DNA from 2 places in the Actinoallomurus vinaceus genome. Region 1 is predicted to be linked to the other one. Evidence: riboswitches for the same ligand, from Rfam matches in the RefSeq annotation. Region 1 holds a riboswitch; the other holds the start of a gene.
What was found. Region 1 has a riboswitch for glycine ahead of gcvT (glycine cleavage system aminomethyltransferase GcvT). Riboswitches for the same ligand answer to the same signal wherever they lie in the genome.
Positions count from the first base shown of each region.

Region 1 (4,028 bases):
GCATCGTGTCGTACGCCTTCTTCCACGGCTGGGCGCCGGCCTTGACCTTCGCCCGGGCGAAGTCGAGCTCGGAGCGTCCGACCAGGACGCCCGGGTGCTGGAAGGCGGCCTGGGTGTTGGCGGCCGGTATGGCGGCGGTCCGTGTCGCCGGCGTGCCGCGGGAGGTCAGCACGGTGAGGGCCGCGACCGCCAGCGTGATCGCCACGCCGGTCAGGAGCCAGACCCGGGTGCGCGTGCGCGCCATGAGAGTCCTCTCGGAGGGGGTACTTAAGGATCTTGGGGCGCGGGCCATGCAACCGGCGTGGCAGGCCACGGTCAATCGGATCGCGGAAAAAGGGTTAATAAACCTTCCTATCAATACGTTTCGTGATCACGCGCTTCCGGACCGGGGCGGGTCGGCGGAACGCGCTGTTCCGCCGGTCCGCCGAGAGCCGGGTCGTCAGGATCCGTCGATCAGGTGCGTGGCGAGGTCGGGGCTGAACTGACCGGCCGGGATGCCCTGGCCGATCCCGCAGGATCCGTCGGAGTCGCCCGGGACCTTCACCCAAAGCAGCATCTCGGCCCCGCCACCGACCTGGGGCGTGACGCCGAGCTTGCGGCCGGCCGGGTTGCACCACTCCCCGTTCTTCGACCCGTTGCCGTTACGGCTGGTGTCGACGATGAACGGGACCTTGCTCGACAGCGAGGCGTTCACCGCCGTGCCGTAGGACTCCGACTCGTCGGTGGTGTAGTAGTTCGAGACGTTGACCGCGAAGCCCCGGACGTTGTGCACGCCGGCGGACTCCAGCCGCTGGGCCATCACGTCCGGGGCGATCCACTTGGCGTTGCCGGCGTCGAGGTACGCCCAGGTGTTCGGCGCCTTGGCCTTGAACTGCTCGGTGGCGAACTTCAGCAGGTCCAGGCGGAACTGCCGGTCCGTGTCGGCCGGAAGGCAGTCGAGCTGGGCGAGGGCGTCCGGTTCGATGACCACGACGGCGGGCCGTGATCCGATCGCGCCGGCGAACGCCGAGATCCACCCCTCGTACTTGTCCTTGTCCGAACCGCCCTTGGACTCGCCCGAGCAGTCCCGGCCGGGAATGTTGTACGCGACCAGGACGGGCAGCTTGTCGGCGGCGTCCGCGGCCCCGACGTACGCCGAGACCGCCGTTCCGATGTCGCCGCTCCAGTCACCGAACCAGCCCGCCGTCGGCTTGTCGGCGATCGCCGACTTGATCCGGGCGGCGCGCGCGTCACCGGGGTTGTCCCGTACCCATTTGGCGGGATTGGAGTCCGGGTCGACGTAGAAGCCGCTGGTCATGTCGATCGGGCTGCCGGCCGCGGCGGCGGGCGCCGCGGCGCGGGCCGCGACGGTGCCCGCCGCCTGACCGGGCGAACACGCTCCGGTCAGGCCGACGACGGCCGCCGCGCCGAGCGCGACCAAGCCGGTGATCCGCCGAGATGTCCTTGAGTGGGCCATGGAGTTCCTCACGCTCGATGCGATGGTGAAAGCCGTGCCCCCGCCGTCGCGCCCTCCCCCGCCGGCCGCTGGTTGATCAACATAATTCGCGATCTTCAGCGGCTGCCCGAGGTTCCACGGGAATTGAGCCGGAAGTCCCGGTCCGCCGCCGGCCGGCTCCCGGTACGCCACCCGGAGGCCCCCGGTACGCGACCTGCGGTGGCCCCGTTTCCCAGGCGGCCCCACGCTGCTAGCCTGGCCATGCCGTTGATCCCGCGCGGGAGAGCGACCTCGCCGCCAGCGAGGTACGCCGAAGGAGCAACTCCTCCCCGGAACCTCTCAGGCCAAAGGAACCGTGCGGACCAGGCGACCTCTGGAAAGCGGAGCGATGCTCCCGCCGAAGGTGCAAGCCCCCCGATCAGGGGGTGAAGCTCTCAGGCACCGATGACAGAGGGGGAGGGCACCGCGACCGCATTTCGCGCGCCAATGGGAGGATGGGATCCCGGCCGCCCGCGTGATAGGAGCCTGCCCCGATGTCCACGCCGGACGCCAAGAGAACACCGTTGCACGAGGTCCACGCCGAGCTCGGTGCCACGGTCACCGAGTTCGCCGGCTACCTCATGCCGCTGCGCTACGGAAGCGAGACCGCCGAGCACCAGGCCGTCCGCACCAGCGCGGGGCTCTTCGACCTGTCCCACATGGGAGAGATCTTCGTCACCGGCCCGCAGGCCGGGGCGGCCCTCGACCACGCGCTGATCGGGCACCTGTCCGTGCTCGCCGTCGGCCGGGCGCGCTACACGATGATCGTCGATCGGGCCGGGGGCGTCCTCGACGATCTGATCGTCTACCGGCTCGCTCCGGAGACCTTCATGGTGGTCGCGAACGCCGCCAACGCCGCGGTCGTTCGCGCCGAGCTCACCGAGCGGGCGAGCGGGTTCGACAAGGCCACCGTCGACGACCGCTCCAACGCGTACGCGCTCGTCGCCGTGCAGGGCCCGAAGGCCCAGGCCATCCTGGAGAAGCTCACCGACGCCGCGCTCGCCGACCTGAAGTACTACGCGATCCTGCCGGGGAAGGTCGCCGGGATCGACGCGCTGATCGCCCGCACGGGGTACACCGGCGAGGACGGTTTCGAGCTGTTCGTCGCGGCGGGTGACGCCGTGGCCGTCTGGCGCGCCGTCACGGAGGCCGGCGGCGACGACCTGCGGCCCGCCGGGCTGTCCGCGCGCGACACCCTCCGCCTCGAGGCCGGCATGCCGCTGTACGGCAACGAGCTGACCGCCGAGACCACCCCGTACGACGCCGGCCTCGGCCGTACCGTCAAGCTGGACAAGCCCGGTGACTTCGTCGGGCGCGCCGCGCTGTCCGCGCGCGCCGACACCCCGCCTGGGCGCACCCTCGTGGGGCTCGTCGCGCGGGGGCGGCGAGTGCCGCGGCACGGGTACGCCATCGTGACGGCGGACGGCACGCCCTGCGGGGTGGTGACCAGTGGTGCGCCGTCCCCGACACTGGGCAAACCCATCGCCATGGCCTACATCGACGTGGACCACGCCGAGGACACCGACCTCGCCGTGGACATCCGCGGTAACCACGAGCCGGTCGACAAGGTAGCGCTGCCATTCTACAGGAGGACTTCGTGAGCACCACCGTTCCCGAGACGCTTTCCTACACCCAGGAGCACGAGTGGATCACCGAGCCGTCCGACGGTGTGGTGACCGTCGGCATCACGGCGTACGCCGCTGACGCGCTCGGTGACATCGTGTACGTGTCGCTGCCGCAGGAGGGCGCGTCCGTCGAGGCCGGAGAGCCGTGTGGCGAGGCCGAGTCGACCAAGTCGGTGAGCGACATCTATGCGCCCGTCACCGGCGAGGTCGTCGCGGTCAACAGCGCCCTTGAAGAGGACCCGGCCGTGATCAACTCCGACCCGTACGGCGAGGGATGGCTGTTCCGGGTGCGCACCGGTGACGACCTGGGCGGCCTGCTCGACGCGCAGGCCTACTCGAAGCTCATCGAGGAGGCGTCATGAGCCTTTCCAACCTGCCTCTGTCGGAACTCGATCCGGAGGTCGCGTCCGCGATCGAGGACGAGCTGCGCCGCCAGCAGTCCACGCTGGAGATGATCGCCTCGGAGAACTTCGCTCCGATCGGCGTCCTCGAGGCGCAGGGCTCGGTGATGACCAACAAGTACGCGGAGGGGTACCCCGGCCGGCGTTACTACGGCGGATGCGAGTACGTCGACGTCACCGAGCAGCTGGCGATCGACCGGGCCAAGGAGCTGTTCGGCGCCGAGCACGCGAACGTGCAGCCGCACTCGGGCGCGCAGGCCAACATCGCGGTCTACTTCGCGCTGCTGGAGCCGGGCGACACGATCCTCGGCCTGGATCTCGCGCACGGCGGGCACCTGACCCACGGCATGCGGATCAACTACTCCGGCAAGATGTTCAACGTCGCGGCCTACCACGTGGGTCCCGACGGCCTCGTGGACATGGACGAGGTCGCCCGGCTGGCCCATGAGCACCGGCCCAAGATGATCGTCGCCGGCTGGTCCGCCTACCCGCGGCAGCTCGACTTCGCCGCGTTCCGGCGCGTCGCCG
Region 1 covers NZ_BAABHK010000023.1:117,957-121,984, forward strand. Annotated here, with positions in the region: gene ABEA24_RS47900 (alginate lyase family protein) at 1-244, opposite strand, end outside; gene ABEA24_RS47905 (glycoside hydrolase family 6 protein) at 440-1,456, opposite strand; glycine riboswitch at 1,704-1,801, shown strand; gene gcvT (glycine cleavage system aminomethyltransferase GcvT) at 1,969-3,075, shown strand; gene gcvH (glycine cleavage system protein GcvH) at 3,072-3,461, shown strand; gene ABEA24_RS47920 (serine hydroxymethyltransferase) at 3,458-4,028, shown strand, end outside.

Region 2 (4,028 bases), on a different contig from region 1:
AGGCCGACCAGCTCGCCGACCGGATCGCGGTGATCGACCTCGGACGGGTGATCGCCTCCGGCACCCCCGACGAGCTGAAGGCCACGATCGGCACCCGGGTCGACGTCGTCGTCCGGGACGCGGCGACGCTCGAGACGGCCGCGGCGGTGCTGAGGCGGACCGCCGGCGCCGAGCCCGAGGTCGACCACGCCAACCGGAGGGTCGGGGTCCCCGTCAAGGGCTCGGTGTCCTTCACCGACATGGTGCTCGAACTGGACCGGGCCGGCGTCGCGGCCGAGGACGTCGCCATGCGCCGCCCGACGCTCGACGAGGTGTTCCTCCGTCTCACCGGCGCTCCCGAGGCCGAGGAGGTGGCGGCGTGAGCGGGGGAGACGGCGTGAGCGTCCTGCGGCTGCCGACGCGGCCCGCGTCGGTCACCGGACGGCTCCGGTGGGCGTTCGCCGACGGACGGACGATCGTGCGGCGGAATCTCGGCCACCTGAAGTCGCAGCCGGGAGAGCTGGTCGGCCAGCTGGTGTTCCCGGCGGTCATGGTGGTGATGTTCGGCTACGTGTTCGGCAGCGCCATCCCCGTCCCGGGCGGGGGGAACTACCGCGAGTACCTCATGCCCGGCCTGTTCGGGATGACCGCGTTCACGGGCGTGCTGGCCACCGCGACGGTGGTCTCCCAGGACGCCGGCCGCGGTGTCATGGACCGGTTCCGGTCCATGCCGATGGCACGGTCGGCGGTGCCGTTCGGGCAGACGGGCGCGGACATCATCACCGGCACCCTCGGCATGGTCGTCATGGTCGCCTGCGGTTTCGCCGTCGGCTGGCGCCCGCACGAGGGGCCGGTCCGGACCCTGACCGCCTTCGCCCTCCTGGTCCTGCTGCGTTACGCGATCAGCTGGGCCGGTGTGCTGCTCGGCCTGCTGATCAAGGAGGAGACGCTGGACCAGCTCATCCCGCTGATCTTCCCGATCACCATGGTGTCCAACTCGTTCGTGCCGACCACGGGCATGCCGGCGTGGCTGCGCGCCATCGCCGACTGGAACCCGGTCAGCGCGATCGTCGCGGCGTGCCGGGATCTGTTCGGCAGCCCCGGCGTGGTTGGGAACGCCCACCTCGTGTGGCCGCTTCGCCACCCGGTGGCCGCGACCCTGCTGTGGTCGGCCGTTCTGCTGGTCGTCTTCGTCCCGTCGGCGGTGCACCGGTACCGGACGGTGAACCGCTGACGCCGCCCCGCCCCGGACCGGCCGAGGTCATGACGGCGCCACGTCCTCGGCGCCGTCGCCGGGCCGGGGCATGGCCATCGCGTTCGGGAAGGGCAGGGCGCCGGCCTCGACGATCCGCCGCGCGAGCGGGCGAAGGCGGTCGGCCAGCCGGGCCGCGCCGTCCCGGCCGAGGGCGTCCAGCGGCGGGCGGGCGAGCCGGTCGGTGACGTCCTCGATCGCCCGCCGGTCCGCACGGCCCTCGGCGGTGAGAGCGCCGTCCGCGTCGAGGAGGCCCCGGTCCCGCAGCCGGTCGGCGGCGGCCGTCCACTCCTGTTCGGTCCAGCCCCGGTAGCCGCGCTGCTCGGGCGGGGCGAGGCCGAGTGCGCAGGCGACGACGTTCGCCTCGCAGCCGTCGAGCCCGGCGGCGAGCAGGGTGGCGACGTGCCCGTCCCCGCGGAACTCCCGGAGCGCGGTGACGGCGTGCCACAACGCCAGGTGCGGCTCGGCGGGCCTGGGCAGGGCGGCGTGCGCCGCGAACAGGACGCGGCCCGTGGCCGGCGCCGCCTCCACCGCCCGTCCCGCCAGGTCCGCGGCCTCCGCGACGCCGGCCGAGTCCACCAGGTCGCCGAGCAGGCGGCGCAGGGACCGGCCGGCGACGGCCGTCCGGGCGGCGAGGACGGTCTCGGGTGAGGAGTAGCGCCAGGCGTCCGGGATCGCACGGGCGACCATGCGCGGCGCGAAGTTGTAGAACGCGGCCGTGACGACCTCGGGAGCGGGCGCGCCCAGGGCCGCCGACCGGGAGGCGAAGTAGCCCATCCAGAAGCCCTTGAGGCCCGCGTCGGCGTACGCCGCCTTGGCCTCCGGCGCGAAGTAGACGAACGCGTGACAACACTCGATCAGCCGCCAGGTCTCGTCCATCGGACCTCCTCGTCGCCGCCGGGCCGGCCCATCGTCGCATGGGGGCGACGCGCCGATCTCCCGGGGCGTTGATCTCCGGAGCACCGGGCCCGTGGAGAGGGGCGAGGCCTCCGGTAGGGTGGAACCGCCGTCGACCTCGTACGGGAGAGACCTCGCACAGCGTGGTGCGGGGCGCCGAAGGAGCAACCCTCCCCGGAACCTCTCAGGCAAAAGGACCGTACGAGGAAGGCACCTCTGGAAAGCAGGGCCGGCGATCCAGCCGGGTCTCACCGAAGGTGCAAGCCGCGCCCCCGGCGCGGTGAAGCTCTCAGGTTCACTGACAGAGGGGGAGACCGGCCACCGGCCTGCCCGGTGGTGGCTGCGCATCCATCGCACCAGGAGGCTCCCCAATGACCGAGGTCCCCTTCGCCGATCGGCATATCGGGCCGTCGCGCGGCGACCGCGCCGAGATGGCCAAGGCCACCGGCTTTCCGAGTGTCCAGGCCCTCGTCGACGCCGCCGTGCCCACGGTGATCCGCACCGACCGTCCGCTGGACCTGCCTCCGGCGCTGACCGAGGTGCAGGCGCTGGCGCGCCTCCGTGAGCTGGCCTCGGAGAACCAGGTCCTCACCTCGATGATCGGCCTGGGCTACCACGGCACGGTCACGCCCGGGGTGATCCTCCGGAACGTCCTGGAGAACCCGGGCTGGTACACCGCCTACACGCCGTACCAGCCGGAGATCTCCCAGGGCCGCCTCGAGGCGCTGCTGAACTTCCAGACCGTCGTGAGCGACCTGACGGGGCTGCCGGTCTCGAACGCCTCCCTGCTCGACGAGGGCACTGCGGCGGCCGAGGCGATGACCCTCGCGCACCGGGCTGCAAAGGCCGGGGACACCTTCCTGATCGACGCCGACGCGCTGCCGCAGACGATCGAGGTGATCCGCACACGGGCGCTGCCGCTCGGCATCGAGGTCGTCGTCGCCGACCTGTCCGGAGGGCTGCCCGAGGGCGAGTTCTTCGGCGTCCTGCTGCAGTACCCCGGCGCGAGCGGTGTCGTGCGCGACCTGTCGGCCGTGACGGAGGCCGCGCACGAGCGCGGCGCGCAGGTCGTCGTCTCCGCCGACCTGCTGGCCCTGACGCTGCTCACGCCGCCGGGGGAGTTCGGCGCGGACATCGCGGTCGGGACGTCGCAGCGGTTCGGCGTGCCGTACGGCTTCGGCGGCCCGCACGCCGGCTACATGGCCGTGCGCGAGGGCCTGCAGCGGCAGCTGCCCGGCCGCCTCGTCGGCGTGTCCGTCGACGTGGACGGCGACCCGGCCTACCGCCTGGCGCTGCAGACCCGTGAGCAGCACATCCGCCGCGAGAAGGCCACGAGCAACATCTGCACCGCCCAGGTGCTGCTGGCCGTGATGGCGAGCATGTACGCCGTCTACCACGGCCCGGAGGGACTGCGGGGCATCGCCGAGCGGGTCCACGAGCAGGCCGTGCGCCTCGCGGGCGGCCTCGCCGCGCTGGGCGCCGAGATCGCCCATGAGACGTTCTTCGACACCGTGCTCGCCCGCGTTCCGGGCCGCGCCGAGGAGGTCGTACGGCGGGCGCGCGAGGGCGGGATCAACCTGCGCCTGGTGGACGCCGACCACGTGGGGATCGCCTGCGACGAGACGACGACGGACGAGCACGTCACCGCGGTGTGGCGGGCGTTCGGCCTGGCCGGCAACGAGGCCCTGTCCGTGATCGCGGGGGCCGCGCTGCCCGAGACGGTCCGCCGGGAGAGCGAGTACCTGACGCACCCGGTCTTCCATGCGCACCGCTCGGAGACGGCGATGCTGCGGTACCTGCGTCGCCTGCAGGACAAGGACATCACGCTGGACCGCTCGATGATCCCGCTGGGCTCCTGCACGATGAAGCTCAACGCGACCACCGAGATGGAGCCGATCAC
Region 2 covers NZ_BAABHK010000002.1:712,981-717,008, reverse strand. Annotated here, with positions in the region: gene ABEA24_RS09110 (ATP-binding cassette domain-containing protein) at 1-362, shown strand, start outside; gene ABEA24_RS09105 (ABC transporter permease) at 359-1,213, shown strand; gene ABEA24_RS09100 (SCO6745 family protein) at 1,241-2,110, opposite strand; glycine riboswitch at 2,242-2,338, shown strand; glycine riboswitch at 2,340-2,440, shown strand; gene gcvP (aminomethyl-transferring glycine dehydrogenase) at 2,500-4,028, shown strand, end outside.
Region 2: it holds a riboswitch for glycine, as region 1 does, so the genes downstream of both, gcvP (aminomethyl-transferring glycine dehydrogenase) here and gcvT (glycine cleavage system aminomethyltransferase GcvT) in region 1, are expected to answer to the same signal.